One region of the Vibrio sp. Vb0937 genome, then DNA from elsewhere that is predicted to be linked to it. Evidence: predicted binding sites of a transcription regulator. Region 1 holds the regulator's gene; each other region holds the start of a gene.

The links. Region 1 encodes MetJ, which represses methionine synthesis genes. Its sites were predicted from a motif close to TTAGACNTNTANANGTCTAA; they were not measured.
Region 2: a site for MetJ is predicted at 7,353-7,372, ahead of metA (homoserine O-acetyltransferase MetA). Genes of this name have one in related genera too.
Region 3: a site for MetJ is predicted at 8,811-8,830, ahead of metH (methionine synthase). Genes of this name have one in related genera too.

The regions. Positions count from the first base shown of each region.
Region 1 covers NZ_JAWOTK010000035.1:139-11,247, forward strand. The annotation lists gene R7P67_RS21315 ((2Fe-2S)-binding protein) at 265-453, shown strand; gene bfr (bacterioferritin) at 547-1,023, shown strand; gene R7P67_RS21325 (malic enzyme-like NAD(P)-binding protein) at 1,230-2,507, shown strand; gene metJ (met regulon transcriptional regulator MetJ) at 2,621-2,941, opposite strand; gene R7P67_RS21335 (O-succinylhomoserine (thiol)-lyase) at 3,167-4,327, shown strand; gene R7P67_RS21340 (bifunctional aspartate kinase/homoserine dehydrogenase II) at 4,343-6,751, shown strand; gene metF (methylenetetrahydrofolate reductase) at 7,013-7,915, shown strand; gene R7P67_RS21350 (PadR family transcriptional regulator) at 7,986-8,525, opposite strand; gene ppc (phosphoenolpyruvate carboxylase) at 8,951-11,109, opposite strand, start outside.
Region 2 covers NZ_JAWOTK010000006.1:29,736-40,844, forward strand. The annotation lists glycine riboswitch at 159-258, shown strand; gene R7P67_RS10900 (alanine/glycine:cation symporter family protein) at 381-1,757, shown strand; gene R7P67_RS10905 (hypothetical protein) at 1,875-2,441, opposite strand; gene R7P67_RS10910 (LysE family translocator) at 2,441-3,076, opposite strand; gene R7P67_RS10915 (carboxypeptidase M32) at 3,300-4,772, shown strand; gene R7P67_RS10920 (LpxL/LpxP family Kdo(2)-lipid IV(A) lauroyl/palmitoleoyl acyltransferase) at 4,843-5,793, opposite strand; gene R7P67_RS10925 (DMT family transporter) at 6,214-6,549, opposite strand; gene R7P67_RS10930 (hypothetical protein) at 6,673-7,059, opposite strand; gene metA (homoserine O-acetyltransferase MetA) at 7,400-8,341, shown strand; gene pilW (type IV pilus biogenesis/stability protein PilW) at 8,521-9,246, shown strand; gene R7P67_RS10945 (phosphate/phosphite/phosphonate ABC transporter substrate-binding protein) at 9,514-10,443, shown strand; gene R7P67_RS10950 (EAL domain-containing protein) at 10,443-11,109, shown strand, end outside.
Region 3 covers NZ_JAWOTK010000020.1:51,203-62,311, forward strand. The annotation lists gene uvrA (excinuclease ABC subunit UvrA) at 1-111, shown strand, start outside; gene R7P67_RS18475 (PglL family O-oligosaccharyltransferase) at 179-1,960, shown strand; gene R7P67_RS18480 (pyridoxal-phosphate-dependent aminotransferase family protein) at 2,021-3,142, opposite strand; lysine riboswitch at 3,363-3,541, shown strand; gene lysC (lysine-sensitive aspartokinase 3) at 3,643-4,995, shown strand; gene metH (methionine synthase) at 5,082-8,762, opposite strand; gene R7P67_RS18495 (cation:proton antiporter) at 8,954-10,285, shown strand; tRNA gene R7P67_RS18500 (tRNA-Asp) at 11,042-11,109, opposite strand, start outside.

The DNA.
Region 1 (11,109 bases):
CTTAGGCTTCCCTTTTTCATTTCTAGATTACATTTAGTTATAAGTGTTGAAATAAAAGACGTCACTTTTTCGATTTAAAAACAGAGTTTTACCGGCTTTGTTTCTTAACGCTTTTACTCACCCCTCTTAACCCTTTGATCTTTTCCTGCAGCGGTAAAATCGTTATAACCAAATATTCTGAGCGGACACCATAATGCGACTGGTAACAAGAACTATTCTTGTTTATATTGTTTGTCACAGATTAGTTTTATAGGTTTTTTGAGTATGTACGTTTGTCTTTGCCATGGTGTCTCCGACAAAAAAATTAGGAAGTTGGCGATAGATGAAGGCGTAACAGATATTAAAGGAATCAAAAAGTGCACGGCATTGGGCAGCCAATGTGGTAAGTGCATCAGACAGGCCAAGGAAATTTTAGCGGAAACTAGTTACACGGAATTTAAACAAGCCAGCTAATTGCTGTAAGTATGCAGTAATTATTTGCCTTACATTTTGACACCTTCTCATTTGCTTCTACATTTAAATGAAGCCAAAGAGGAGGGTTTTGTCATGAAAGGCGATCCAATCATCATTCAACATCTCAATAAAGTGCTCGGTAACGAGCTCGTCGCTATTAATCAGTATTTTCTTCACGCCCGAATGTATAAAGACTGGGGCTTAAAGCACCTAGCAGACAAGGAATATCACGAATCTATCGATGAGATGAAGCATGCCGATCATCTAATTGAGCGTATTTTGTTCCTTGAAGGCCTACCGAACCTACAAGATTTAGGTAAGTTGATGATTGGTGAAGATACCAAGGAAATGCTCGAGTGTGACTTAAAGCTTGAAATGGCGGCTATTCCAGATTTAAAAGATGCGATTGCCTACGCTGAAGACATTCGAGATTATGTGTCTCGAGATCTCTTCCAAGATATTCTTGAAGATGAAGAAGAACATGTTGATTGGCTAGAGACGCAACTTGGCTTGATTGAAATGTCTGGTATTGAGAATTATCTCCAAGCGCAATACGTGGACGAAGAGTAACGATACTTTCTGAGTTTGCATACTCCAATAATAGTAAGAAGAAAGAGCACCTGACTCGAAAATCAGGTGCTTAACCCCGTTATCTGGTCTAATCTCTTTTATTATCGGCTTTTTAAGGATATTGCTCGCAATCTTGCCTATGAAGTTTGATTTCTATCCGATAGAATTTATGCCCCCTTACCTAAAAATAAAAAAGAGAAACGTCCATGTCTGAAGACAACCACCAAGCAGCCACTCCAGAAGAAGAACATCGCCAAAAAGCATTGGATTACCATGCTTATCCAACTCCAGGAAAGATTGCTGTCGAACTGACAAAGCCTGCGGAAACGGCGGGTGATCTTGCCCTTGCTTACAGCCCTGGTGTTGCAGAGCCAGTGCGTGAAATCGCACAAAACCCGGATAACGTGTACAAGTACACTGCAAAAGGGAACATGGTTGCTGTTATTTCTAACGGTACCGCTATTCTAGGTCTAGGTAACCTAGGTCCACTTGCATCTAAGCCAGTGATGGAAGGTAAAGCGTTACTGTTTAAGCGTTTTGCAGGTCTTGATTCTATTGATATTGAAGTTAAGCACCGCACGATCGATGAATTTGTTGATACTGTTGCGAGCATTGCAGACACTTTTGGCGGTATCAACCTTGAAGATATTAAAGCACCAGACTGTTTTGAGATTGAAAAGCGTCTGATTGAACGTTGTGATGTACCAGTATTCCACGATGATCAACATGGTACTGCTATTGTAACGGCAGCGGGTATGCTGAATGCAATCGAACTTCAAGGTAAGAAACTTGAAGATTCAACAATTGTTTGTCTTGGCGCTGGCGCTGCCGCTGTAGCGTGTATGGAGCTTCTGATCAAATGCGGCGCAATGCGCGAAAAAATCTACATGCTAGATCGCAAAGGTGTGATTCACACTCGTCGTGATGATCTTAATGAATATAAGCAGCTATTTGCGAACAATACAGATAAGCGCACACTAGAAGACGTGATTGAAGGTGCAGATCTGTTCCTAGGTGTATCTGGTCCAAACCTATTGCCAGCGGAAGCGTTGAAGTTGATGGCAGATAAGCCAATCGTATTCGCATGTTCTAACCCGGATCCTGAAATCAAGCCGGAACTTGCTCACGCAGTTCGTGATGACTTGATCATGGGTACTGGCCGTAGTGATTATCCTAACCAAGTTAACAACGTATTGTGTTTCCCATTCATTTTCCGCGGTGCTCTTGATGTGCGTGCAAGTGAAATCAATGATGAAATGAAACTTGCAGCCGTTGAGGCGATTCGTGAGCTAGCAAAAGAGCCTGTACCTGAAGCCGTATTGAAGGCTGCAGGTGTTGATAAGCTAGAGTTTGGTGCGGACTATATTATTCCAAAACCAATGGATTCACGTTTGCTACCACGTGTTGCAAAAGCGGTTGCTCAGGCGGCGGTTAATTCAGGTGTAGCTCGTATCGAGATGCCTGAAAACTACATGGCAGAGTAATATATCTTTCAGATGTGATACATAAAAAATGGGACGCTATTGCGTCCCATTTTTTATGTCATTCATTTGGCTCGAGGCAAGAGTTATTACCTGAAACCTCTTATCAGGCTTTTTTATTCTTCGTCGAATGACTCAAATTCGATGCCCATTTCCGTCATCAGCGCTTTTACTTCTGTTGGAATATCATCAGGACGGTCTTTACGAAGGTCTTCATCTGTCGGAAGTGGCTGACCTGTGTACGCGTGCAAAAATGCCTCGCATAGCAATTCGCTATTGGTTGCATGGCGTAAGTTATTGATCTGACGGCGAGTACGCTCATCAGTTAGCACCTTTAAAACTTTTAGCGGGATAGAGACGGTAATTTTTTTTACTTGTTCGCTTTTTTTGCCGTGCTCTGCATATGGGCTAATGTATTCGCCATTCCAGTCAGCCATTGCACACCTTCATTTATGTAATCGGTTAAAAATAATTTAGGTGCTGATTTTAGCTGCATTTACCGCCATAAGCAAAGACATATAGACGTCTAGAAGTGTTGACGTCTCATTTTTTGACGAGTAAAGTGAACATAACAGCAAAGGAAGCGTGTTGATCACTTTATGTTACTCATTAGATATAGCGCATTCCTATTTAGAAGTCATTACCCGTGAAAGGATACACCCATGAGCACTCGCAAACCTGCGACCATTGCAGTACGCACTGGTATTGAATCAGACAGCCAATATCATGCTGTCGTTCCACCTATTTATCTTTCCACTAACTATGGTTTTCCTGCTTTTGGTGAAGTGCCCAAGTATGATTACACACGATCTGGTAATCCAAACCGCGGACTGTTGGAAAGTGCGCTATCTGAACTTGAGTCTGGAAAAGGAGCGGTTGTTACTAACTGCGGTACGTCGGCATTAAATTTATGGGTTTCCGCTTTTCTCGGCCCAGATGATCTCATTATTGCTCCTCACGATTGTTATGGCGGCACCTATCGTCTTTTTAATACCCGAGCTAGCAAAGGCGATTTTAAGGTTCAGTTTGTCGATCAATCAGACGAACAGGCTTTAGATGCTGCATTGGCACAAAAACCAAAACTCATTTTGCTAGAAACTCCGTCAAACCCTCTGGTTCGCGTAGTGGATATTGCAGCTACCTGTGAAAAAGCGAAACAAGTCGGCGCGTTAGTTGCGGTGGACAATACCTTTTTGACACCCGTGTACCAAAAACCTTTAGAGCTAGGTGCGGATTTTGTTATCCACTCCACAACAAAGTACATCAACGGTCATTCGGACGTAATTGGTGGGGTAATCATCACCAACACAGAAGCGCATGCAGAAGAGCTTGCATGGTGGGGCAATTGTATTGGTGCAACGGGCACACCTTTCGATAGTTACATGACACTGCGAGGTATTCGTACGCTTGGTGCTCGTATGAAAGTTCATGAAGAGAGCTCACAGCAGGTACTGGCTTACCTACAGAAACAAGCGTTAGTTAAAACTATCTATCATCCAAGCCTGCCGGAACATCCAGGTCATGACATCGCTAAAAAGCAGCAAACGGGCTTTGGCTCTATGTTGAGTTTTGAGTTTGCTGGTTCGTTTGAGCAGTTAAAGGTGTTTGTGAAAGAGCTCCAACTGTTTTCATTAGCTGAATCATTAGGTGGTGTAGAAAGTTTGATTTGCCACCCGGCATCCATGACGCACCGTGCAATGGGTGAGGAGGCTCTGGCGGAGGCTGGGGTCTCTCATCAACTATTGCGTTTGTCTGTCGGTTTGGAAGATGCACAAGACCTCATCACAGATTTAGAACAAGCGTTCGCTAAAGCTACCCAGTAATAGGAGACGATAACAATGACTGTACAACGTCAGCTGCATAAGTTTGGTGGCAGTAGCTTAGCAAACCCAGAATGCTACTTACGCGTTGTGGGTATTCTCAAGGAGTATTCGACAGAAAATGATCTTGTGGTCGTATCTGCTGCAGGAAAAACCACTAACCGCTTGATTGAGTTTTTGGAAGGGTTAAGTAAAGATGGCCGAATTGCGCATGAAGCGCTTCAAAGCTTGAGACAGTTCCAAACTGAGCTAATAGAAAGCTTGTTGGAGAGTGAAGCAAAAGAAGAGCTGTTAGCTTTATTACATGATGAGTTCAGTACTCTCTCGGAGCTAACTGCACCACTCACTAATGCGCAAAAAGCTGCGGTACTGGGACACGGAGAAGTATGGTCTGCTCGCCTATTGGCCGCGTTATTATCTCAACGTTCTATCCCTGCGGTTGCACAAGATGCACGAGCGTTTTTACGTGCAGAAGCGGGAACTCAACCAGAGGTTGATCGCGCTCGTTCATACCCTTTAATTAAAGAGAACCTCGCGCAGCATAACCATAAACTTGTGGTAATTACTGGCTTTATGGCTCAGAACGAGGCAGGAGAAACCATCCTACTTGGTCGTAACGGCTCTGACTATTCTGCAACGGTCATAGGCGCGCTTGCTGAAGTCAGTACTGTCACGATTTGGAGTGATGTTGCTGGTGTCTATAGTGCCGATCCACGTTTGGTGTCTGACGCTTGTTTATTACCGTTACTTCGATTGGATGAAGCCAGTGAACTTGCTCGCTTAGCTGCCCCAGTGCTACACAGTCGTACGCTTCAGCCTGTGGCGCAAAGTACCATGGACCTTAATCTCAAGTGTAGCTATCTGCCAGAGTCGGGTTCTACTCGTATTGAGCGTGTATTGGCATCTGGTCGTGGCGCTAAAATTATTACTTCACTGGATGATGTTTTATTGGTGCAGTTGTCTTTCATGCATGGGCACGACTTCGAAAAAACACAGAGTGATGTATTACAAGCGTTGCAGCGCGCGCAATTAGAGCCATTGGCATTTGAAGCTCAATCCGATCAGCATACGCTACGCTTGGCTTACACCGCAGAAATCGCCGGTGGTGCATTGAAACACTTGCAAGAGCTTGCGGTAGAGGCAGAAATTAAGCTAAAAGAAGGTTACTCGCTCTTAGCTGCGGTAGGTGCAGGCGTTACGAAAAACGCCAATCATTGCTTTGGCTTTTATCAGAAGCTAAAGCACTCTCCGGTAGAATTTATCTCTGAAACAGACTCAGGGCTGAGCCTAGTCGCTGTTTTGCGCCGTACTGATACCGAGGCGTTGGTTCAAACGATTCATAGCCAGTTGTTCCAAGCGCAAAAACGCGTGGCAGTGGCTTTATGTGGCAAGGGTAATATTGGTTCTAGTTGGCTAAATTTATTTGCTACGCAAAAAAGTGAGCTCGAAAAACGTCATGGTATGAGCTTTGATCTTGTCGCGGTTGTGGATAGCCAAACCTATTGGTTCGATGAGCAAGGTATTGAGGCGGCGAGTGTTGCTGAACGATTTGATGATGAAAGCATAGCAAACAATGGGGATTGGCTGGCACGTTTGGGAGCGCTTAAAAGCTATGATGAAGCCGTCGTGCTTGATGTTACCGCGAGTAAAGAGTTAGCTCAGCGCTACGTAGAAATCGCACAGCAAGGCATTCATTTGATTTCCGCTAACAAAGTGGCCGGTTCCGCAGATAGTCAGTACTACCATCAGGTTCAAGATGCATTCGCTAAAATTGGTCGTCATTGGCTATACAACGCAACGGTTGGTGCTGGGTTACCGATAAACCATACCGTGCGAGATCTTCGTGAAAGTGGGGATGAAATCGTCGCTCTATCGGGGATTTTCTCGGGGACGTTATCATGGCTGTTCCAACAGTTTGATGGTTCTGTGCCATTTAATGATTTAGTCGATCTTGCTTGGCAGCAAGGGTTAACCGAACCTGACCCTCGTTCTGATTTAGATGGCTCCGATGTAATGCGTAAGTTAGTCATCTTGGCTCGAGAGTCGGGCCTAGATATAGAACCAGACAGCGTTAAAGTTGAGTCTTTGGTTCCAGAAGAATTAAGAGAACTGAGCTTAGATGATTTCTTCGATAATGGAGCGTTGTTGAGTGAAATACTTCAAGAGCGTCTGACAAAAGCACAGAGAAACGATCAAGTGCTTCGCTATGTGGCGCGTTTAGAAAAAAATGGTAAAGCAACGGTGGGAGTCGAAGCGTTATCTCGTGAGCACGCGCTCGCCAACTTATTGCCATGCGATAACATTTTTGCCATAGAGAGCAAGTGGTACAAAGATAACCCTCTGGTCATTCGAGGACCAGGCGCAGGCAGAGAAGTGACAGCCGGCGCTATTCAATCCGACCTCAACCGATTGGCTGGTTTATTTTAAAGTTGCGATTGACCTAAAACCCTGGAATTAATCCAGGGTTTTTTATTCCCCTATCAGTGCCATACTGAAGTCATAACCCGTGCAAAATGGTGAGATGATGCTCAAGTAGAAACTTGAACTATCTTCATTATTAACGTGAGAAAAATTCATAATTACAAGGTTGACATTAAATCGTATTCAATACATTCTGTAGACATATAGACGTCTAAACGTCGATTTTAAGGATTTGTTTTCGTGGCGGAGTGCCGCAGGGAGAGTAAGATGGGATATACGCACGCAGGCCATATCGACGCCTTGAACCAGAATATTGCTGAGTTATCAGATAACATCAATGTATCGTTTGAGTTTTTTCCGCCAAGCAGCGCTAAGATGGAAGAAACACTTTGGAATTCAGTGCACCGTCTTAAAACGCTTCAACCTAAATTTGTTTCTGTGACTTACGGTGCGAACTCCGGCGAGCGTGACAGAACACACTCCATCATTAAAGAAATTAAAGCCACAACCGGATTGGTTGCCGCTCCCCATCTCACTTGTATTGATGCGACTCGTGAAGAGTTGATTAATATTGCCGATGATTATTGGAACAATGGTATTGAAAATATCGTCGCTCTGCGTGGTGATATTCCTCCAGGTGGCGGTGCGCCTGATATGTATGCCTCGGATTTGGTTGAGCTGCTGAAATCACGCCACGATTTCGATATCTCCGTTGCTGCATTCCCTGAGGTTCACCCTGAAGCTAAAAGCGCTCAGTCTGACTTATTGAACCTAAAACGTAAGGTAGATGCAGGTGCAAACCGTGCTATTACTCAGTTCTTTTTTGACGTTGAGTCTTACCTGCGATTCCGTGACCGTTGTGTCGCAGCAGGAATTGACGTAGAAATTGTGCCAGGAATTTTGCCTGTATCGAACTTTAAGCAAGCTTCTCGCTTTGCGGCACAGAACAACGTGAAAGTACCAGGATGGATGAGCAAACAATTCGATGGTTTGGATGATGATCCGGTGACTCGCCAGCTTGTAGGAGCTAGCCAAGCTATTGATATGGTGCGTGTACTGAGTCGTGAAGGGGTTAAGGACTTTCACTTCTACACACTAAACCGTGCAGAGATGACTTACGCGTTATGCCATACGTTGGGTGTTCGTCCTCGCGCAGTAGTCGGTGCGTAAATCTGGTTTCAAAAGGATAAAAGGCTTGCCAAGTGGCAAGCCTTTTTCGTTTTATCAAAGCAAAAGGAGTTTAACCAATCACTTCAAGTTCAGTTAGAACTTCTTCTGCCCAAGTGATCCAAGTTTCACGTAACAGAAGGTTACGGCGAAGCGTTAGACGTTCTAGGCGAGCTTGTTTATCTAAAGTTGACGGCGTTGCGTAGTAAGCCGCTTCAATTTCTTTGTAGTGAGAAACCAGTTTGCGAGACTCTTCAACTAGCTCGGCGAGTTGGTCACGGAATGGAGCTGCAGGTTGAACGGCACATGCCATCAATTTCGCTGAAAACTCATCACGAACTGTTGGGTGTGCAGTTGGTTGATCAAACCACTCTCCTAAAGCGCTGCGACCAGCGTCTGTAATGGAGTAAACCTTGCGGTCTGGTTTGCCTTCTTGGGGTTCTAATACGCAAGTAACCAGTTCTTTCTCAGCCATTTTGTTGAGTTCACGGTACACCTGTTGGTGGCTTGCTTTCCAGAAGTAACCGATGCTAGCAGAGAATTCTTTAGTGATATCGTAACCGGTTGCGTCGCGAGTGCTAAGAACAGTTAAGATTACGTGTGGTAATGACATGTCTTCAATCCAAATGGTCAATAAACTTGTAAACAAGCTACTTATACTTTCAGCTGCGCTCTTACTGGCACTTGAGTTTTTTAATGTATAAGTAGCACCAACAATGTTGGTCCTGTCACCTTAAAGCCGTTTATCACCTAGAGAGATGGGGAGTCCCATCAAGGCTGGAGCAGGTATGATTGGATTTATGAGCTCTCAGCAGGCAAGTAGTATATAAATAATAAGCATGAAGTGGAATAGTAGGACAAAATTACCCTAAAAAACTAACATAATAATCAATAGTGTTAACTTGTGGTTTTTTATTCTTTTGTTTTGGTATTTTTTGGGTCTTTAGTGGTTTATTTGACTACTTTTGTTTTGGTGCGATTATCCTGTGATAAAAAAAAGCTGAGCATTTGCCCAGCTTTTTATTAAAAATGAAACGATTAGCCTGTGTTACGCATACCTGCAGCAATACCAGCAATCGTCACCATCAACGCTTCTTCCAAGTTTGCAGAAGCTTCTTCGGTTTGACGCGTGCGGTATAGCAGCTCTGCTTGTAGCATATTCAATGGCTCAACGTAGATATTGCGTAAGCGAATAGACTCGAGTCCCCAAGGGTCATGCTGCATCAAGTTTTCATTGTTCTCTACATTCAGTACCGCTTTGATGTCTTCTTGAAGCTGAGCACGAAGCTTTTCACCGAGTGGACGGAGCGACTCATCCACCAATCGCTCATCGTAGTAGCGAGAGATATCAATATTACACTTCGAGTACACCATTTCCAGCATGCCGAGACGAGTTGAGAAAAATGGCCATTCGCGGCACATCTCTTCGAGCAATGCTTGGTGGCCTTTATCGATCGAGTATTGAATCGCTTCACCTGCGCCTAGCCATGCAGGAAGTACCAAACGGTTTTGACTCCATGAGAAGATCCACGGGATTGCACGTAAGCTTTCTACTCCGCCCTTAGGGTTGCGTTTTGCAGGACGAGAACCAAGTGGCAACTTGCCGAGTTCGAGTTCTGGTGTTGCTTGGCGGAAGTAAGGCACGAAATCTGGCTCGCCACGAACCACATTTCGGTAAGACTCACAGCTTACTTCTGATAGCACTTCCATCAAGTCGCGCCATTCTTGTTTTGGCTCTGGTGGCGGTAACAAGTTGGCTTCCAGAATCGCACTTGCATATAGGTTAAAGCTGTTTACTGCGACATCTGGGAGTCCCAGTTTAAAGCGGATCATCTCGCCTTGCTCTGTTACACGTAAACCGCCTTTCAAGCTTTTTGGTGGTTGCGACAAAAGCGCAGCATGCGCAGGTGCGCCACCGCGACCGACTGTGCCCCCACGACCATGGAATAGAGTTAGCTCAACGCCTTCTTCTTCAGCCACTTTAACTAACGATTCCATTGCATGATACTGAGCCCAACCTGCAGACATAACACCTGCATCTTTCGCTGAGTCAGAGTAACCAATCATGACCATCTGGTGGTTTTGGATAAAACCACGGTAAAGGTCAATCCCCATAAGCTGCTTGATGACCGATTCTGCGTTGTTCAAATCGTCTAGCGTTTCGAACAGAGGACACACATCCATGCGGTAAGGGCAACCTGCTTCTTTTAGCAGTAGATGAACGGCGAGTACGTCAGAGGCGGTACGTGCCATTGAAATAACGTAAGCGCCAAACGCTTCACGCGGTTGTGCTGCAACAATCTTACAGGTATCCAAAACCTCTTTGACGGGTTCAGACGGTTCCCAATCACGAGGGAGAAGCGGACGTTTAGATGCCAGCTCGTTAGTTAGAAAAGCAATCTTATCTTGCTCACTCCATTGTTCGTAATCACCAATACCTAAGTAGCGAGTTAGTTCAGACAAGACATCTGAGTGACGCGTGCTCTCTTGGCGGATATCAAGACGTACAAGATGGATACCAAATGCTTTTACGCGGCGTAGTGTATCCAGTAGTGAGCCGTTGGCTATTACACCCATGCCACATTCGTTTAGTGACTGGTAGCAGGCATACAACGGTTCCCAAAGTTGCTCGACTTTTTGCAGTGGTGCTTTAACGGCCAGTTTTTGACCGTGGATCTTAGCATCGAGAGTATCTTTGGTTTCATTGAGCAGAGTGCGTAATTGCTTCAGGATCGCACGGTATGGTTCGTGCTGATCTTCGCCAGCAAGCTCACGGACTTGATCGTTTGAAACTGTCATAGACAGCTCGCTGATCAACTCGTTGATGTCATTGAGATAAAGATCGGCGGCTTTCCAACGAGACAAAAGTAAGACTTCACGCGTAACGTTGTGAGTAACAAACGGGTTACCGTCACGGTCACCGCCCATCCAAGAGGAGAAGTGCACTGGGCGAGCATCAATGGGTAAACCTTCTCCAAGGTAAGATTTTAGACGGTCATTCATCTCACGTAGGAAGTCCGGTACGGCTTCCCATAGCGAGTTTTCAACGACCGCAAAGCCCCACTTTGCTTCATCCAACGGAGTTGGGCGTTGTTGTCGAATCACGTCTGAATGCCAGCCTTGGGCAATCAGTTGCTCTAGGCGGCGTTCGGTTTTTCTGCGCTCTTTAGAAGAAAGATCGCTTAGCTCCAACTTTG
Region 2 (11,109 bases), on a different contig from region 1:
ACCAGCATCATTAACTAACCTTTACTCATTTAATTGAGTAATTGTTCCGATGAAGACTGCAGGAGAGTGGTTATTAATCAAATTTTAACATTTGATTAGCATAACTCGCCGAAGAATTAACTATTTCAGGTGCTACCTAGGTAGCGGGGACTGTAGTTGGAGGAACCTCTGGAGAGAACCGTTAAATCGGTCGCCGAAGGAGCAAGTCTTGCACTCACGCAAGGTGAAACTCTCAGGCAAAAGGACAGAGGAGTGGAAAGTTACAACCTAACTATTTTGCTTGGCCTTCCCGCCTACAACCAATAGCTTAGTTCTTTTAGAGATCGTTGATCTCGTCCTTTCCCTCTTCTCCTTATTAGTTGTTTTATTAAGGGGAAATCATGAACAACCTACAATCTTTACTACAAACCATCGATAATTTTGTCTGGGGTCCACCGCTGCTTATTTTGCTAGTGGGTACAGGTGTTTACTTCACTTTTAGCCTTGGCTTGATCCAGTTTAAACACCTCCCAACAGCGCTAGCGATGGTATTCAGTAAAGATAAGTCATCTAATACTCAAGGTGACGTTTCTAGCTTTGCAGCTCTTTGTACTGCGCTCTCAGCAACAATTGGTACTGGTAACATTGTTGGTGTTGCCACAGCAATCAAACTCGGTGGACCAGGCGCTCTATTCTGGATGTGGCTCGCTGCCCTTTTCGGAATGGCGACTAAATACGCCGAATGTTTGTTGGCGGTTAAGTACCGAAGAGTCGATGATAAAGGCCAAATGATTGGTGGCCCAATGTATTACTTGCAATACGGTGTTGGCTCAAAAGCTCTCGCGATCATGTTTGCAGTGTTTGCTTTGGGTGTTGCTTGTTTTGGTATCGGTACGTTTCCACAAGTAAACGCGATTCTGGATGCAAGTGAGATATCTCTTGGTGTTAACCGTGAGCTATCTGCCTTTGTACTAACTCTTTTGGTTGCTTTCGTAACTTTGGGTGGCATCAAATCCATTGCTAACGTTGCAGGAAAAGTGGTTCCTACCATGGCTGTATTTTATGTGTTGGCGTGTTTAAGCGTGATCATCATGAATGCAGACCAATTGTTCAATGCCGTTGAATTAGTGCTGGTTTCAGCCTTTACATCAACAGCAGCGACTGGTGGTTTTCTAGGTGCAAGCATCATGTTGGCAATCCAATCAGGTATCGCTCGCGGTGTGTTCTCAAATGAATCTGGTTTGGGTAGCGCGCCTATGGCAGCAGCAGCAGCGAAGACAGACTCTTGTGTTAAACAAGGCCTAATTTCAATGACAGGTACCTTTTTCGATACCATCATTATTTGTACCATGACAGGCCTTGCTCTAATCCTGACCGGTGCATGGCAAAGTGACCTTGCAGGTGCCGCGATGACGACTCATGCTTTTGCGGTGGGTTTAAATGCAGATACATTTGGCCCTATGCTCGTCTCAATCGGTTTGATGTTCTTCGCTTTTACCACCATTCTTGGTTGGAACTACTACGGTGAGCGTTGCGTTGTGTTCCTGTTCGGAACTAAAGCTGTGCTTCCATACAAACTGATTTTCGTCGGCTTGGTGGCATCTGGTGCATTCCTTCACCTCGATATGATTTGGCTACTGGCTGATATCGTAAACGGTCTGATGGCAATTCCTAACCTAATTGGTTTGATCGCACTGCGTCACGTCGTACTGGCAGAAACCAAACTGTTCTTTAGCTCAACATCGCAATCAGGTGAAGTTGAAGCAGTGAAAGCTTAGTGAAACGGCAGGTTTGCGGTCACAAACTGTCAGTCACAGAGAGCAAAACACATTAGAAATGGTAAAACATAAAGCCCGCTATTATTTAGCGGGCTTTATTTATCTTCGGTTAAATGGTTAATCTCTCAACCATTGATGCTCAACGTTTTCTCCACGTTCTTCAAAAAACTTCGCATTTTTTTGCTTGAATTGATCCGCTTTCAACTCTGATAGCGGCCAGTCTAAAAATGCTTCTGTTACAAACGAGTCGCCGACACCAACCTCAATCGATTCCAGATGTTTCCCGATGTAGCGATAAAAGTAGCCTTGCCCAAACGCATCGCACACCATAGGTACATGCCTGACACGTTGATGATTGACAGAGACCGAAGCCCAAGTCGTCGTTTTAGGTTCACAGGTTTGCTCTTTTACAACGTCGACCTCAAATTTATTGTCCATAGTTGTCGAAACAAAAACGACAATAGCGTCATGCAAATACACACGCCTGAGCAATAACTGTTTAGTGTCTTGAGTTCGCGTTTGTTGTATTCCATTAGCAAAAGGCTCGAAGTAGCCCCAGTGCCAAGACCAGATCATGCCGCGTTGCGCAAACTGTACTTGTGGCCACGTATGCCAAGCGACAGCGGCACCTATCCCCACAATAAATACAGCGAGTAGTATCAACAATCGATAAATATTACGCATTAAACGGGTTTTTCAATTAATAACTTCACACCAAGTGCGACTAATACTGCGCCCGTCGCGCCTTCCATCCACTTCATAAAGCTTGCATTCTTTAGTAGATTTTTAGCCGAGTTAAGCGCGCCAGCTAAACCACACTGCCAAACCATCGCAATAGCAAAGTGTACAGATGCCATCATCATTGATTGAAGCAAGGGTGAACCTTCTGGATTCACAAACTGTGGCAAGAAAGCCAAATAGAAGACCGCCGTTTTCGGGTTCAAGACGTTAGAAAGAAAGCCCTCTCTAAAAGAGCGCTTACCATTAAACACTTCGTGAATCTGCTCGGTCACGGCCAATCCATCTTTCGACGACATTAGCGCTTTTAAACTGCTCAAACCAAGCCAGATAAGATAAGCTGCGCCAATCATTTTTACGATTTGGAACAACTCTGCTGATTGCGCAAGAATCGCCGAGATACCAACCGCAGAAAAAAAAGCATGTACGAATAAGCCAAAGCAAATCCCTAGACTGGTTGTACATCCATCTTTTAGGCCCGATCGGCTAGTGTTACGGATAACAAGTGCAGTATCTAAACCTGGCGTTAACGTTAAAATCGTAATGGCAATAATAAATGCCTCGAAATTCAAAATATCCATATTATCGTGATAATTAATTGTTAATCCTTCATCAATACCGCCAATCCACAAGATTCGCAAGCTTCTTTTTTAAGAGAGCTATACAACTGGGTGAGTTTATGGACAATGGGTTGGAGTTAATTGTTAATTATTAGTAAATTAACGCAGGTTGCTTAGTGCAACACCATATGAAGGACCCGTTATCGGGTGTTTAGGGAAAGAACAAAAGAATAAGAGTAGTCACATGAACGCATTTACAAAACTCGTTGAACATTCCAAAAAAGTGGCAAATTTTGAGCATCTATCAGCCATCATAGATTGGGATCAAGCGGCGGTCATGCCACCTGGTGGCGCTGAAGCACGCTCGAATGCCACGGCAGAGCTCGATGTACATATCCATTCTTTAATGACTCAACCGCACTTGGGAGAGCTTTTCGCTCAGGCAGAAGAAGAGACGCTGTCTACAAAAGAAAAATCTATCCTAAGAGAAATGAAGCGTGGGTGGCAGCAAGCTAACTTACTACCAGAATCATTAGTTCAAGCTCAATCTCTTGCTGGCTCCAAATGTGAACATGCATGGCGTACGCAACGTGGAGAAAATGACTGGGCTGGTTTTGAAAAGAACTGGGCTGAAGTCGTAAAGCTATCGCAGGAAGAAGCGCAAATTAGAGCCGAAGCAAATGGCACGACTCCTTATGATGCCATGCTCGATGTTTATGAACCTGGCACAACGTCTGCGTCGTTAGACATTCTTTTTGCTGACGTGAAAACCTGGCTTCCTACTTTGATCGATGAAGCGCTTGAAAAACAACAATCAGACAACATCTTATTGCCAACTGCACACTACCCTGCGGAAAAGCAAAAAGCGCTCGGTTTGGAAGTCATGAAGCTACTTCAATTCGATTTTGAACACGGTCGACTTGATGAGAGTACCCACCCATTTTGTGGCGGTGTACCGACAGATGTGCGTATTACGACACGTTACAATGAAAACGAGTTTGTCCAATCATTGATGGGGATTGTCCACGAAACTGGCCATGCTCGATACGAACAAGGGCTACCAAAAGATTTATCAGGAACACCCGCGGGAGAAGCTCGCTCTATGGGTATTCATGAATCACAATCACTCTTCTTTGAAATGCAAATAGGACGAAGCAGCGCGTTTATCGATCACCTCGCTCGACTGGCTTCTAACCATTTTTCTGGTAGTGAATTCGAAAAAGACAATTTAGCCAAAATTTACACTCGCGTAGAAAAAGGCTTTATTCGCGTAGATGCTGACGAACTAACATATCCTGCTCACGTTATTCTTCGATATGAAATTGAGCGAGATCTCATGAATGGCGTCATCAAACATACAGATGTACCAGAACTCTGGAACGAAAAGATGAAAGCGTACTTGGGGCTATCAACCGAAGGAAACTTCAAAAATGGCTGTATGCAAGATATCCATTGGACAGACGGAAGTTTTGGCTATTTCCCGTCCTACACGCTCGGTGCGATGTACGCTGCACAATTTATGGCAGCAATGAAACAAACCGTCGATGTAGATGCGGTTATTCGTTCTGGCGACTTAGCTCCGATATTCAATTGGCTCTCGGAAAACATCTGGAGTAAAGGTAGCTTATTCACCACTGATGAGTTGGTAAAACAAGCCACGGGTGAAACACTGAATGCTAAACACTTTCAAGCTCACCTAAAAGATCGCTACTTATAAAGCGAAAAGAATAGAAAGTAAAAGCCCAAGGTTCGTATGTTCCTTGGGCTTTTTGTAGGCTCTCTATGTGTTATGCCAAGCTAGGGATGAGCCTAGGCTTGTACAAACAGTCCTCACCCTCTGGTCTAGTTTTAAACCGACGATGAAGCCACATATACTGGCTCGGACTTGCCATGATTGATGTTTCAACTATTTGATTCACGAATGCGGCGGCACGTTGATGATCCTCTTTCGGGAAACCTTCGACGGGCGCACTAATGGTTAGGGTATAGTGTCCGTCTTTTCCTCTTACCATCGTAAAAGGCACAATGGCGCAATCTGTAGAATCAACCAACAAACTTGTACCTGTCGTAGTACAAGCATTTTTAACGGCAAATAACGGTGCAAATGTCGAGCGTCGGTTACCATAATCGTGGTCCGGTGCATACCAAACCCGCTCACCCGTTTTAAGTGCTTCAAGCATGGCTTTGACGTTTTTACGATCAATCAGTGTACGATTAGAGCGAGAGCGTCCCTTATACTGAAAATAATCAAAGCACGGATTATTGTTTGGGCGATAAACACCGGTTCCAGACTTTTTAATGCCAAAAGCTCGAGCACCTAACTCTAGATTCATTGAGTGTACGGCCAACATTAATGCACCTTTGCCTGACTTCTCTAAAGCCTCTAGATGCTCCATGCCTTTTATCGTAACGTGTTTGTTTACCCGTTTATCTGACCAAAACCATGCCATTGCGGTCTCAAAAAGTGCGATGCCAGTATTGTCGATGTTGTCTTTTAGAATTGCTTCGCGTTGGCATTCTTCCATATGAGGGAAGCAAAGCTCAAGATTGCGTCTGATCGTAACTTGACGTTTTCTCATGAGTCGCATAGCTAAACGACCAATGTTGCGTCCCAAAGCTAGTTGAACTTTAAAAGGAAGGAGGCTAAGTAAGTACATCACGCTAATGATAATTAACGTTCCCCAGTAACGAGGCAAAAGAAATTCGGCCTTGAATGCAGGCTTTTTGTATTTGTTCATGTAAGTATTGTCAGATGTGCCCATCTATAAGTGATAAAAACAATGATAATGGACTGCACTTTTATCATTGATAACGCTAATAACATAAATTAAAGCGCGCGGATTCTATGGTTCTTCGACACACTACACAATAAGAACTTTGCAGAAATATGTAGGGAATGAAAAAGCAGTAAAGATGAGTCGCCACGTTAACATCTATCGGAGTGATTTATCTACTGCCCTTTCCTAAAGTTTGAAGAAACATAACTTTGTATTTTCAATTCGCTAAATAATGCCTATTGTTCAATCACATAATGCGACCGTTATGAATACAACAATAAGACGTCATATCAATACTCGCCATTAGCGATTGAATTTGCACTAAAAAGCCGCAGCAATTTCTCGCTGCGGCTTCTTATTCACTTAACAAGTAGAGTGGCGTTATTCGTGCCCTACTGTTTTGGATAATAAATTTACGATCAACACACCAGCGATGATAAACCCAATACCAACTAAGGCTGGTAAGTCTAGACGCTGTCCGTAAACAAAGTAACCAACCGTCGCAACCAAAACGATCCCAGCACCACTCCATATGGCATAAACAACCCCGACAGGCATTGTTTGCACTGTGACGGAAAGCAAGAAGAAAGCGATGCCGTAACCAATCAAAACGACTGTGCTCGGCATTACTTTCGTAAATTGCTCTGTTTTAGGAATATAAGAAGTGGCAATCACTTCACATACAATCGCGATCGACAGCGCCAACATTGGTGGCATAGAGACAAGCATTTTGAACATAAGGCATTAACGCTCAACAGAAATGTAACCGACAACATGTCCGGATAATTAGGCCGCGCATTATACCCAACTCATCTCACGATGGAATACCACTAACGATGTTTACACACCATCACTTTCGCTTACTTTTTGATGACCAGGTGAAAGGCTGACGTTTTGGTGCTGACGAGAAATTTCAAAGTAGATATGCATATCAATCGGCTCAGGTGTATTGAGTAGCATCTTACCTACTTCACGTTGGAAATGACCATAATTACCTAGCTCATCCGTTAGTTCTAGGAGCTCGTAAGAGGCTTCATCGGCAAACATTCCATACGCATACTGATAATGACTGATATCCTTGCTCTTATCATAACCCAGCTTTTGAAGAGCTTGATCAATCTCTTCCGGCGTATAAATGTCTTTATCACCAAACGAATGCAGTAGCACGCAAGGAACTTCTTGAGCGATGCCCTGAATCTTTGTCTTTCTCTTGAAAATACCGAACATAATGTCCTCCACTGACGATGTTTCCAAATATGCACATTAATGCAAAATGGTGAGCTGATTGTTTTTAGTATGGCTCATTAATTTGAGACTTCCTTACTACGAAGTCACCTTCACATATTAACGTGATCGCATAATTACCAGCAAATAGTACACACTGCGTTTCAAACCTATCTCATCAGAAACTCTGCTTTAGTCACAATTGTGTGACAACCCCGAGTACGGTTTACCATAATGTAAAGAGTAGATTGAAAAGTCGGATTTCGTATCGACATCTAAACTTAATTAAGTTAGCTTTAGAAGTATAGACGTCTAGATTGACTATACTTAGGGAGAGAAAGTCGTGCCAATTAGAATTCCAGATCAATTACCAGCTACCGATGTATTAAGGACAGAAAACATCTTCGTGATGAGTGAAACGCGTGCAGCGAGTCAGGAAATACGTCCTTTAAGAGTGCTGATCCTTAATCTGATGCCAAAAAAAATAGAGACTGAAACTCAGTTTCTGCGTCTACTCTCAAACAGCCCACTTCAGGTTAACGTCGAATTACTGCGCATTGATAACCGCCCGAGTAAAAATACGCCAACTGAACATTTAGACACGTTTTATCGCCAATTTGAAATGGTGCGAGATAAAAACTTCGATGGCATGATCATTACTGGGGCTCCATTAGGTTTGGTGCAATTTGAAGATGTCATTTATTGGGATCATCTCAAAACTATCATGGAGTGGGCAAAAGATCATGTGACATCCACTCTTTATGTTTGCTGGGCTGCGCAAGCAGGGTTAAAGCTACTCTACGATCTACCTAAAAAAACGCGTAAAGAAAAACTTTCAGGCGTGTATCATCATCAAATCCATCATCAGTTTCACCCTATCTTACGCGGATTTGATGACACGTTTTTGGCTCCTCACTCGCGTTACGCAGATTTTTCGCCTCACTTTCTAGAAGAGCATACTGACTTAGACATTTTAGCGACATCGGATGTCGCAGGTGTGTACTTGGCCACCACAAAAGACAAACGAAATGTCTTTGTCACAGGACACCCTGAGTATGATTCTCACACTTTACATAATGAATATATCCGAGATTTAAGCGAAGGTATGGAGCCCGCTATTCCTGTCAACTATTACCCAAACAACAACCCAGATAACCCACCAATTGCAAGCTGGAGAAGCCATGGACACCTCCTCTTTTTAAACTGGCTGAACTACTGTGTTTATCAGCAAACACCGTACGATCTCGATCACTTCAGTGAAGATGCTTTCACTAAAGACGATTAGCTTCAAAATAAGCAAACAAAGCACTCATCATTACCGAAATGTAATATGTGAACCAAGCCGCCATATGGCGGCTTTTTCATAACAGTTTGCAAACCTGATCGCATAGTGTTTTTTCCTCAATAGGTTTTTGCTAAGTAATTCATATCATGCAGAAAGATTCAAGGATGTAGGGATAAAGAATGAAAACAGCAAAGCTCGGTGCACTAATATTATTGTCTCAGTTTGCACTCGTGGGTTGCGTGACGGTGAAAGAAGATGGAAGCCCTGTCGTTAAAGCCGATCCTGTGGCAATGGCAGAATCACGTATCGCACTTGGCTTAGGTTATTTAGACGGCGGTAACATGATTCGCGCGCATGATAACTTACAACAAGCCTTAAACCACGCACCTCAATACTATCGCGCGCAATTATCTATGGCTCACTACTACGAAACGGTTGGTGAAGATATTAAAGCCGAACAGATGTATAAACGCTCTCTACGCCAACACACTAAAAACGGAAATGTGCTCAATAACTACGGTACTTTTCTTTGCAAGCGAGGTGACTTCGAAAAAGCCGATCAGATGTTTAATCGAGCCATTGAGCAGCCTTATTACTACCTTATTCCAGCAAGCTATGAGAATGCAGCTTTTTGTGCGCTAAAATCACAAGATAAAGACAAAGCGAGATACTACTTTACTAGAGCTATCGATCATGATCCCCATAGACCAAAATCGATTTTGCAACTCGCTAAAATAGAAATTGATAGCGGTGATTATACTGAAGCTAGAATTCGATTAATGAGATTCAATCAAATGTATGGCGTGAAGAAGCCCTCTTTGCAACTCATGATTCAACTTGAACGTGCAGCAGGCAATGAAGCTCTCGAGAAAAAGTATCAAAAACAATTGGAAAAATTTTCTTAGTACAAAATAGCGATACATAAGGCGCATTAGCTCACAGCCAATACAGCGCTTGACCAAGAATCCAGTGAATTCAGACTCACGGTGATACATTCATCCTGTACATAAACGTCAAATTCGGTACTATTTGAACGGAATAAGTGACCAAGTCACATTATAAAAAGTGCGCACACAACGAAATTTGTACATCATACTGTTTTTAAGATTGATTTCGGCACATTGATAAATACTAAATATTACTGACATGCACCAGAAGGAAGTTGAAGCCGGATGAAACCTGCCTGCACTCTGTTATTACTCACTTTGCTGAGTTCACCTTTTGTTGTCAGTGCACAAGAAAATATTGAGAAAACATTCACATTTGGCATTGTGTCCAATAAAGCCCAAAGCAAAATCAAAAAAGCGACGCCCCTTACTCAGTATGTAACTGAAAGTATGGCTGAATATGGTTACGCAAAAGGGGCGGTAAAGGTATTTAAAAATTATCGTCAGCTCGCGGTTGCGCTTGAAAATGGCACCGTTCAAATTGCAACGGCGACCCCCTTTAATGCGATGACCTTAGAAAAGCAGTCTAATAGCCAAGTCCTTGCTATACGATGGAAAAAAGGCCTGCAAAAATATCATACGGTGTTCTTTACTAATAAAGAGAGTGGCATTGAGTCATTTTCTGACCTGCGAGGAAAAACGCTTGTTTTCGAAAAGCGCACGTCTACCAGCAGCTATTACCTACCTGCGATTACATTGCTGAACCACGGAGAAAAACTGCAATACCTTCCCTCTCCTGATGACAAACCGGCCAAAGACAGTATTGGTTATTTATTCCTTGATGAGCAACTCGCTCAGTCAAATGAAATCAACCTATCTGTATGGGTATATAAACAGAGAGTTGCAGCAGGAGCATTCAGTAACTTCAACTGGAACAATCCCAAAGATTTGCCAGAGAACATGAAAGACAAACTAGCGATTTTTTCTCGTTCTGTTGAAATACCCAGGGATTTGATTCTCGCTTCTCCAAGCATGAGCCTAGAGCAACAGCGTAAAATCACGTCCATACTGCTTGATATGGATACAACTCACGAAGGCTCTCTCGCACTTAAAAAGTTTCAGAACACCAAAAAATTTAGCGCGCTTACTCCAGAAATGCGAGCCTCCTTAAGTACAGTGCGCAAGTCAGTTCACTTGTTACCGAAGGTGGATTGATGTTTCAAAAGCTCTCACTCGAAACCAAATACATTTGCTCGACAATGTTCGTTGTCTTGTTTGTTGTGGTGATAAATCTTGCGTTATACATGCACGGTTACGATGCGTATTCAAATAGCTTAACTCAACAAATCACGAACAACTCTCAAGAAAAAACAGAATCTTACGTTAAGCAAAAAGGGTTGGTTTATGCAGAGCTATTATCAAAACAGCTTTTTGATCCACTCTATACAGACAATATCAGTCAAGCGTATGAGCAAATTAAGGCAACATTGAGCCAGCCAGATGTCTCGAAAATACATGTTGTTGACAATGAAGGGCTAATCTTTCACGACGGCACTACTCAGCTAAGGATGTTTGCCCAACCTCATTACCGCTCTCCTTTTATTTTGAAAGCAATAGAAGAATCTAGAACTCTCGTTTCCTTTTCCAAGCATCAGTTGGAGATCGCAGCGCCGATTCAGCAATCAAACATTACTCTTGGGGCGGTGTATCTTGAGCTTAACTTGATACATCTACTGGAAGAGAAAGAACAGAACATTGAACAAGTCCAAGCGATTACCTCAAACGATAAACAGAAGATGTTTAACTTGCTGCTAACGATCAGTGGGATATCCGTTCTATTCGGTAGTATCATCGCTTATGCTTTGGGGCGGTCGTTAACTA
Region 3 (11,109 bases), on a different contig from region 1:
CCTGAAGGGGGTCAGGGTGGCGGCGAGATAATCGCTCAAGGCACTCCGGAAGATGTGTCGCAAATCGAGGGTTCGCACACAGCTCACTTCCTCAAGCCTATGTTGAAGTAGAAAAAACAGGTAAAGTATCGAGACCAGCAAGTGCTGGTCTTTTTTCATTCAAAACAACGCAATAACTATGGCTACTATACATGTAAGTGGAACAAAGCTTTCTCCCGAAAAAGTACAGGTTCCCCTCAATCGCAAGTTTCTCATTGCCTTGGCAACACTATTTGTGTTGGCAATGCACTTTTTCATGCCCAACCCCGGCGGTTCGGGGCTTTCGCTTTCGTTCAATGCGACAACTTGGATTGCTTTTAGCTTTGCATTAGGCATTGGGTGTTACCAACTCGCGAATAATCGAGTGCTACGTTACTCAAAACTAACCATCGGCTTGTTCATTAGTGCTCTTATCATGACAGTGCCCATTCTGTACCCAAATGCGAATAGCAGCTTGGCAGCCAATAAGCTCATAGGCCTGTGGTGTGGTGTCCTGTTCTTTATTGTTTTACAACAATTTCATTTCAGTAATAAACATCGCCAACGCCTATTATGGTTCATTGTCCTTGCGGTTGTTATCGAAGCCATTTTTGGTCTGGCACAATATCTGTATCTCAAACCAGGCAATCCGTTTGGTTACGACACGGTGGCCAATCGTCCTTATGGTATTTTCCAACAGCCCAATGTAATGGCCAGCTTTCTTGCGACAGGGTTGGTGATTGCCAGCTATTTACTTGCACGTCAGCCCTACAAATACGACCGTAAGTTAAGTGATGTTTACCTTCTCTATGCCGTGCCAGTTTTAACTTTACCACTAATTGTGGCGTTGGCTTCACGCACTGGTTGGTTAGCCTCGGTCATCGCCGTGTTGTTGGTCATTCCATACATGTACCGCTTTGCAACCAAAGGGCGCTTTATCCGCTGGGTTGTGTCACTTGTAAGTGGGCTCTTACTCTCAGTCGTTGTCATGCATCTTGCCTTTCCTGATGGAGGTGGGTTAGCCGCAGAAAAAGTAAATATGGAGTCTCCTCGAGCGTATACTTTTCCGCAAACATTAGACATGGTGATTGAAAAGCCTTTTACTGGTTATGGATATGGCAAGTTTGAATCTGAGTACATGCTGTATACGGCTCGTCAACATGCCCTAAATGAGAATTACCCAGCTGGTTTGCCAGCCATGGATCATCCGCATAATGAGCTACTATACTGGGGAGTAGAAGGTGGCTTGCTGCCAATAATCGGCATCTTCTTAGCGATGGCACTGGTACTGTATCGAATCTATCAAGCCAAACGCGGAACTCGTCTTGCGTTGCTGGCCTTGTTTATACCTATCGTATTGCACTCGCAACTGGAATACCCTTTCTATCACTCTCTCGTGCATTGGTTGATCTTCGTTATCCTGCTGTACTGGGTCGATCAGCGCGTCTCTCGTTATCGACAAATCGGCTTTAGTAATGTGACCAAAAGCTTGCTGCGTGTTTTTAGTTTGGTACTTCCCGTTGCGTTTACGTTTTACATGGTAAGCGCATTGCATACGAACTATGTATTGACGAAGTTTGAGACCACTAGGCCAACTAACCCTGATATTCTGAATCAAGTCAGTAACCCTGTAGTTTGGAAAGACAGGTTTGATTGGGATGTCTACAGCACGTTTTTAAACCTTGGGCTGTACCAACAAGACGCAACCTTGATTCAGCCTTATATCGATTGGTCGCTAAAAATCATCAAAGATAAGCCTCGCCCTGCATTTTATAATAATTTGATTTTGGCCTACCAAGGCTTAGATGACTCAAGTAAAGCGGAGCAAATTAGAGCTGAAGCGCAGTTTTTGTTCCCGAAGATTGATTTCAGTGACGTCAATTACCAACCACCTTCTCAAGCTATCTCTGCCTCACCAACCCCCACTTCAGGAGCTGAGTAATAAATACAAAAAAAGCGAAGAGATGACCTTCGCTTTTCTTTATCTCATTGCTGTATGATTTTACTCAGTGAGTGACTCTTCTAACGCTTTTAAGCACAGCGCAACGTTTTCAGATCGAGCGCCGTAACCCATTAAGCCAATACGCCACGCTTTACCAGCTAATGCCCCAAGGCCTGCACCAATTTCTAGGTTATAGGTTTCTAGCAAGTGAGCACGAACTTTTGCTTCATCAATTCCTTCAGGCACGTAAATCGCATTTAATTGTGGCAACCGATGGGCTTCGTCCACAACAAATTCAAAGCCTAACTTTTGTAAGCCATTTTTGAGTTTTTCATGCATCAGTTGGTGACGAGCCCAAGCGTTTTCTAATCCTTCATTTTTCAGTATCAATAAAGCTTCATGAAGCGCATACAAGCTATTAACTGGCGCCGTATGATGGTAACTACGCTTACCTTCTCCACTCCAATACCCCAAAACTAAACTCTGATCGAGGAACCAACTCTGTACTGGTGTTGTTCTTGCTTGAATCTTTTCAATCGCGGCAGGAGAAAACGTCACTGGTGAGAGCCCAGGTACACATGACAAACATTTTTGACTACCAGAGTAAACCGCATCCAGTTGCCATTCATCCACTTTTAACGGCACACCACCAAGCGATGTCACCGCATCAACAATAGATAATGCATTATGCTGTTTCGCCAGCTTACCCAATGCTTGAGCATCACTGACTGCACCAGTTGAGGTTTCCGCATGCACAAAAGCAAGAACTTTTGTATCTGGGTGCTGTTCGAATGCTTGCTCGACTTTATCAATGGAAACAGGCGTCCCCCATTCATCATCGACGATAACAACTTCACCACCAGCACGGACGACATTTTCGCGCATGCGTTCACCAAATACACCATTACGGCAGACGATCACTTTATCGCCTTTCTCGATCAAGTTTACAAAGCAGGTTTCCATTCCTGCACTACCAGGCGCTGAAACCGCAATAGTGAACTCATTGTCAGTTTGAAAGGCATACTTCAATAGCTGCTTGAGCTCATCCATCATACCGATAAACAGAGGATCAAGGTGACCTACAGTAGGACGGCTTAGTGCTTGTAACACTTGAGGATAAATATCAGAAGGACCAGGTCCCATTAAAATACGGTGAGGTGGAATAAAGCTTTGGATCGACATGTCAGCTCCTTGATTATCTTTTATCCTGAGCATTCTAAAAGTTCTATTCAATAAGATGGCTCAGGTGCAGGGTTCTTCACCCTAATAGATTTTTCCTCTATCAGCAATTAGCCGTAAGTATGGAGGTCAAACCAGTGTCACAAAATCGTTAATAAAAAACACCATAAAGGTTGAAATATTGATTGACATTAAGGCCTCAAAACCGTTCAATGTTTGAGCTTTATGTAGAAGAGGAGCGCTACCCAGGTAGATGATTTGTGGAACCGCAATTCCAACACCAATCATTGAGGGGGAGTAGTGCCGAGGTAAGTCAAAGTTGCAGGATTTGACTTGTCGGTTGAATTGGGCTGAATCCCATCAACTGTCATCAGCGCAGTCTGATGAAGGGCTTCTGAGGGTAAATTTTTCAAATAGCATTCTAAATACCTCTCTTTTTGCTCTGTTCCTTTTCTCACTAAACATTGGATGTACAATTTTTTAGGAAGTCGTGGGAGAACGCAGTGAGCGCATTTAACGTAGCTAAATTCGGTGGAACCAGTGTTGCCAACTTTGAGGCAATGAGTCGTTGCGCCACCATTATCGAAAACAATCCAAATACTCGCCTGGTCGTGAGCAGCGCTTGCTCTGGCGTCACCAACCTATTGGTAGAACTCGCCAACGGTGTTCAGGATCAAACGCACCGTACTGAGCTGCTGCAAAATCTGGCCAACATTCATGACGCCATTTTAACTCATCTCGAAGACAGCACGAAAACTGCTGCCGAGGTGTATGGCATATTAGATACCGTAACCAGCCTGGCCGAGGCTGCATCTATCCAAGCTAGTGCGAAGTTAACCGATCATTTAGTCGCATGTGGCGAACTCATGTCGACGCATATTCTAACTCAGTTAATGTGTGAGCGAGGCATTCAGGCTGTGCGCTTTGATATCCGCGATGTGCTGCGTACTGATGACAACTTTGGTCGCGCGGAGCCAAACATTGAAGCAATTTCGACGCTTGCGCAAGATAAACTCGTACCACTTTGCCAACAATCCGTTGTTGTTACTCAAGGCTTCATAGGATCTGACGAAGCAGGTAATACAACAACACTAGGTCGAGGAGGCAGCGATTACAGCGCCGCCTTAATTGCTGAGAGCGTCAAAGCGGCAGGGTTAGAAATCTGGACTGATGTTCCGGGCATCTACACAACAGACCCGCGAATTGCGCCAAAAGCCTCACCAATTCCTGAGATCAGCTTTAGTGAAGCTTCAGAAATGGCTAACTTTGGCGCTAAAATCCTTCACCCTTCTACGCTAGTACCTGCATTGCGTCACGACATTCCGGTATTTGTGGGGTCATCGAAAGAGCCTGAAAAAGGGGGAACTTGGATTCGCCACCAAGTCGAAAGCTCACCGTTATTCCGTGCGCTAGCTTTGCGTTGTAACCAAACCATGGTAACGCTACGCAGCGCCAATATGTTCCACGCATACGGCTTCTTAGCAAAGGTCTTTGAGATCCTTGCAAAGCATAAGATATCTGTCGATTTGATCACAACATCTGAAATCAGTGTATCGTTAACACTTGATCAAACCGATACATCCGGCGGCGCGCCGCAGCTGCCGCAAGCTGTACGAGAAGAGTTAGAAGAGTTATGTAAGGTAGAAGTTGAACGTGACCTATGCCTCGTTGCCCTAATTGGTAACAACATGAGTGAGAGTAAAGGCTACGCGAAACAGGTTTTTGGCACGCTAGAAGATTTTAACCTACGCATGATTTGTTATGGCGCTAGCCCTCACAACTTATGCTTCTTGCTCCATGAATCAGTATCGAAACAAGCCATACAAAAACTCCACACTGAGTTGTTTGAGAAGTAAGTTCAACTCAATAAAACAAAGGGCTGCGTATCTGCAGCCCTTTGTCGTTTCATTAGTTGTTACATTTGGACGAGGTAAACATCAATTTAACCGTTAATGTTTGGCCCTAACCATTTTTCAGCCTCGATCCTATCCCACCCCTTACGATCGGCGTAACTCTCTAGCTGATCTTCTTGGATCTGTGCGATCGCAAAGTAACGTGAGTCAGGATGAGAGAAATACCAACCAGAGACTGACGCGCCCGGATACATTGCATAGCTGGAGGTTAGAGTCATGCCAATATTCTCTTCCACATTAAGTAGCTCCCAAAGCGGTCCTTTTTCAGTATGCTCAGGGCACGCTGGATAACCTGGTGCAGGGCGAATACCTTGGTATTTTTCACGAATGAGATCATCGTTAGATAAATCTTCATCCGCAGCATAACCCCAAATTTCTTTACGGACACGCTCATGCAAATACTCAGCAAACGCTTCGGCTAGGCGATCCGCCACCGCTTGAATCATAATTGCGTTGTAATCATCTCCCTGTGCTTTGTATTCATCAGCAAGCTCTCGTTCACCAATACCACCAGTGACAGCAAATGCCCCTATCCAATCATGTTTACCCGACTCTTTAGATGCGATGTAGTCGGATAAACAATAGTTGAATCCTTTTGGTTTCTCGGTCTGTTGTCGCAAGTTACGTAATACTTTCACAACGTCGGTACGAGTTTCATCAGCATAAACTTCAATGTCGTCCCCCACGCTCGCAGCAGGGAATAAGCCACACATTCCACGCGCTTTTAACAGGCCTTCTCGCTCAACTCGATCAAGTAACTCGTTGGCATCTTCGAATAAACGTTTTGCTTCTTCACCAACTTCTTCATGTTGGAAAATTGTTGGATACTTACCCACAAGTGACCAAGTCATAAAGAATGGTGTCCAATCGATGTATTGACGTAATATAGCCACATCAAAATCATCGAAGATATGAATGCCAGGCTTAACAGGCACTGGAGGGGTGTAAGCTTCCCAATCGATAGCAACTTTATTCGCTCGAGCAGCTTCTAATGTCACTGGTTTGGTTCTCGGTTTCTTTCGATTATGTTGATCACGTACTCGTTCGTAATCAGCTTCAAGTTTTTCAACAAATTCAGGGCGACGTTCATCTGACAAAAGAGAAGTACATACGCCCACTGCACGTGAGGCGTTGTTCACGTAAACCACTGGATGCTTGTAATTTTGCTCAATCTTAACTGCTGTATGGGCTTTTGACGTTGTTGCGCCACCGATGAGAAGAGGTAAGTTAAAGTCGAGACGCTCCATCTCTTTTGCAACATGCACCATTTCGTCTAATGAAGGCGTGATCAACCCTGATAAACCAATAATATCGACGTTTTCTTCTTGCGCTACTTTTAAGATCTTTTCGCAAGGAACCATGACACCAAGATCGATAATTTCGTAGTTATTGCACTGCAATACAACGCCAACGATATTTTTCCCGATATCATGTACATCACCTTTGACCGTCGCTAGCAAAATCTTACCGTTTGTTTGTCCCACCTGCTTTTCTGCATTGATGTAGGGCTCGAGATGCGCGACTGCTTGCTTCATCACTCGGGCAGATTTTACGACCTGAGGAAGGAACATTTTACCTTCACCAAACAAGTCTCCGACGACGTTCATCCCATCCATTAGTGGGCCTTCTATCACCTCTAATGGCTTTGAAGCATTGACACGAGCTTCTTCGGTATCATCAACGATAAACTCGGTTATTCCTTTCACTAACGCGTGTTCTAAACGCTTTTCAACAGGCCAGGTTCTCCACTCAAGTGCAGAGGCATCCTCCTCTTTACCTACCCCTTTGCCTGCGTATTCCGCCGCGATATCTAACAATCTCTCAGTGGCGTCATCACGACGGTTAAGAACGACATCTTCCACAGCCTCACGCAATTTTTCAGGCACGTTATCGTAGATTTCTAACTGACCCGCATTCACAATCCCCATATCCATACCATTTTTAAAACAGTGGTAGAGGAACACCGCGTGAATCGCTTCACGTACATAGTTATTGCCACGGAAAGAGAATGAGACGTTAGAAACACCACCAGATATCATCGCATGTGGTAAATCACGTTTGATATCGCCAACGGCTTCAATGAAATCCACCGCGTAGTTATTATGCTCCTCGATCCCCGTAGCAATGGCAAAAATGTTTGGGTCAAAAATGATGTCTTCTGGTGGAAAGCCCACTTCATCAACAAGAATTCGGTAAGCGTTGGTACAAATTTCTACTTTGCGCTCACGTGTATCTGCTTGCCCAATCTCATCAAACGCCATCACAATCACAGCCGCACCGTAACGGCGGATCAACTTAGCTTGTTCAACAAATTTCTCTTTGCCTTCTTTGAGAGAGATCGAGTTAACAATGCCTTTGCCTTGGATGCACTTAAGACCGGCTTCAATAACCTCCCACTTGGAAGAGTCAACCATGATTGGTACTTTTGAGATTTCAGGTTCTGACGCACAAAGGTTTAAAAAGCGAACCATACAAGCTTGTGCATCCAACATGCCTTCATCCATGTTGATATCGATAATTTGAGCGCCATTTTCAACTTGTTGACGAGCCACATCGAGCGCTTCATCGTACAGCTCTTCTTTAATCAAGCGCTTAAAACGCGCAGAACCGGTTACATTCGTACGCTCACCGACATTGATAAATAAAGAGTCTTTATCAATCGCGAGTGGCTCTAAGCCAGACAAGCGACAAGCAACGGGAAGTTCAGGTAATTGACGAGGGGCGATATTTTCAACCGCGAGTGCCATTTGGCGAATGTGCTCAGGAGTTGTACCACAACACCCACCAATCAAGTTTAAAAAGCCACTTTGAGCCCACTCTTTAACATGCTTAGCCATATCTTCTGGCGACAAATCGTATTCGCCGAATGCATTCGGAAGCCCAGCATTTGGGTGAGCGGAAACAAAAGATTCTGATATACGAGAGAGCTCTTCAACATAAGGACGCAGCTCATCTGGACCAAGTGCACAGTTCAAACCAAACGAAATCGGTTTAACATGACGTAATGAGTTGTAAAACGCTTCTGTGGTTTGACCGGATAATGTCCGACCGGAAGCATCAGTAATAGTCCCCGAGATCATCACAGGTAACTCAATACCCATCTCTTCAAACACACTTTCAACAGCAAATGAACAAGCCTTAGCGTTAAGCGTATCGAAGATGGTCTCGATAAGAATAAGGTCTGAACCACCTTTAATAAGCGCTCGAGTCGATTCAGAGTAAGCCTCAACTAACTCGTCGAAAGAAACATTTCGATATCCGGGATCATTTACATCAGGAGAAATAGAACAAGTTCGGTTTGTCGGCCCTAAAACCCCTGCGACATAACGTGGTTTATCGGGTGTTTTTGCGGTCCATTCGTCTGCAACTTCACGTGCAAGCTTGGCAGCTGCAAAGTTAATTTCTTCACTTAGGCTTTCCATCTCGTAGTCAGCCATCGCAATGGTTGTTGCGTTAAAAGTGTTGGTCTCAAGAATATCTGCACCCGCTTCTAAATATGCAGCGTGAATTTCCTTGATAAGTTGAGGCTGACTTAGAACCAACAGGTCGTTGTTACCTTTTAGATCACAATGCCAATCCGCAAAGCGCGTTCCTCGATAGTCTTGCTCTTCAAGTTTGTACCCTTGAATCATGGTTCCCATACCACCATCAATCAAAAGAATACGTTGCTTCAATTGAGCTTCAATCTGTTGTCTTACGTTACTTCCCACAGTACAGCCTCATTCCTTTAGTTATCTTTCCATCCTATCACACAAACTTCAGGAGTCTAGACGTCTAAACGTGGAATTAATGATTATTTTATCTCCTTCTTAACTTACAAAATAATCACGAAAAAATGTTTGCTATTTAAGCAGCATCAGCCGAGAATTCCATTCATAAAATGTTACAAATAGAGAGCTCTATGTCGGTCTATCATACTTTATGTTTTCTATCCGCAGCTGCGATGCTAATTGCTTTTGTAAACAGCAAGATAGGAAAGATGCAAACCACCATTGCGATTACCGCAGGTTCAATGGTGCTTTCACTTCTAATCTTAATTGCGGGTCAAAACAACTGGTTCCATCTCACCGAAATTGCGACGGAGACGGTCACAAGGATTAACTTCGAAGATTTCTTGCTCAAAGGCATTCTTGGCTTCTTACTATTTGCTGGTGGACTAGGCATCAAACTCCCGAACCTTAAAGATCAAAAGTGGGAGATCACTGTTTTAGCCCTTGGAGCTACACTGTTTTCTACGTTCTTTATTGGATTTGCGCTGTATGGGTTTTGTCAGTTAATTGGCATCCAATTTGATTTGGTCTACTGCTTACTATTTGGTGCTCTAATATCGCCAACTGACCCAATCGCTGTATTGGCTATTGTGAAAAAACTAGATGCACCTAAACGTATCTCCACTCAGATTGAAGGAGAATCGCTCTTCAATGATGGCTTCGGTTTGGTTATCTTCGTCACTCTATTTACGATTGCATTTGGCACTGAGGCACCAACTGTAGGTAGTGTCACCTTACTCTTCATCCAAGAAGCTATCGGTGGTATCACATATGGTTTCGTCCTCGGTTTGCTATTTCACTACTTGATCAGTGCCACCGATGATCACTCAATGGAATTGTTACTTACCATTGGTGTCCCAACAGCAGGTTACGCATTTGCTGAATACATCCATGTATCAGGCCCACTCGCGATGGTTGTATCCGGTATTATGATTGGCAACTGGACACGCTTTATTGGCTTTTCAAAAGAGAGTGAAGATCACCTTGACCATTTTTGGGAGCTTGTTGATGAGTTCTTGAATGGCGTGTTATTCCTACTGATCGGCATGTCGATGCTGCTATTTGAATTCCACAAAGAAGACTGGATCATGATGGCTATTTCAGTCCCTCTTGTACTAGCAGCTCGCTATCTAAGTGTATTTCTTTCTTACATAGGCTTTAAACGTTACAGAAAATATAATCCATGGTCAGTGCGTATTTTGACGTGGGGCGGTTTACGCGGAGGCCTAGCACTAGCGATGGCACTTTCTATTCCATCTGGTATTTGGGTGATTCAAGATAAGTTAATCGATGTAAAAGAGATTATTCTTGTAATGACCTACTCCGTCGTTGTTTTCTCTATCCTCATTCAAGGCTCAACAATCACTCCAATGATTGAAAAAGCAAAAGCAGAAGAGAAGAAGATGGAAGAGAACAACCAAGCAATAACCACTCCGGAACATACGGAGCCAGTGGACTCTTAAAGACACGTAACTTAATAAATAAAAAGCAGCTACCTAGCTGCTTTTTTCATAACTAATTTTCAGACTCCCCTTCAAGGACGAATGCTCCTTATTCTTTGATATACCTTCAAATATACTAAGAATCGCTACGCTACATTTTCATAGATACTAACTATTGCCGATAGATAGTATTCATAGACGAGCCTTTTAATTTACCCATTTTCATCTGTATCCTTCTCTTCCCTTGGCAATATAGGCTCCTCGCAAATATCAAAGCTAAACTTCCACAATACTTAGCAATGAGCGAGTTTGTATTTTTATGAGAAAGAGGCATTTAGGGTAATTGCGTTCAGAACCCAAACAGGTTAGCAACCTCACCAAGATAAAACTGAGCTAGCATTCAGGTAGATCAAAGCCTTAACAGAAATGTAGCCCCCCTCCCTCTTGATCTCAGTGAGACTAAACTTGTATTCAAAGTCGTCCTGTTTTCAAATTAGAAACAAGCGACACTTCAAACAATTAAACTCTGTCACATAACTAGATTTTCTAATATCGAATAAAAGGAGCTTTGGTGAATGAAGAGGCTCAAAACTAGCGCTCGAGACTGCAGAAACCACACAAAACTGCGTTCCACTTCACTCATAACAGGGCTTAGAAAGCATAGCCAGAGGGAAGCCTGCCTCTCGATGCAAGGTTTCAATATGAAAGTGGATTTAAGGTAAGTCGGGGAACCAAAACGAAAAAAGCCTCAGTCTTTCGACTGAGGCTTAATATAAGTGGCGGAGTGGACGGGACTCGAACCCGCGACCCCCGGCGTGACAGGCCGGTATTCTAACCAACTGAAC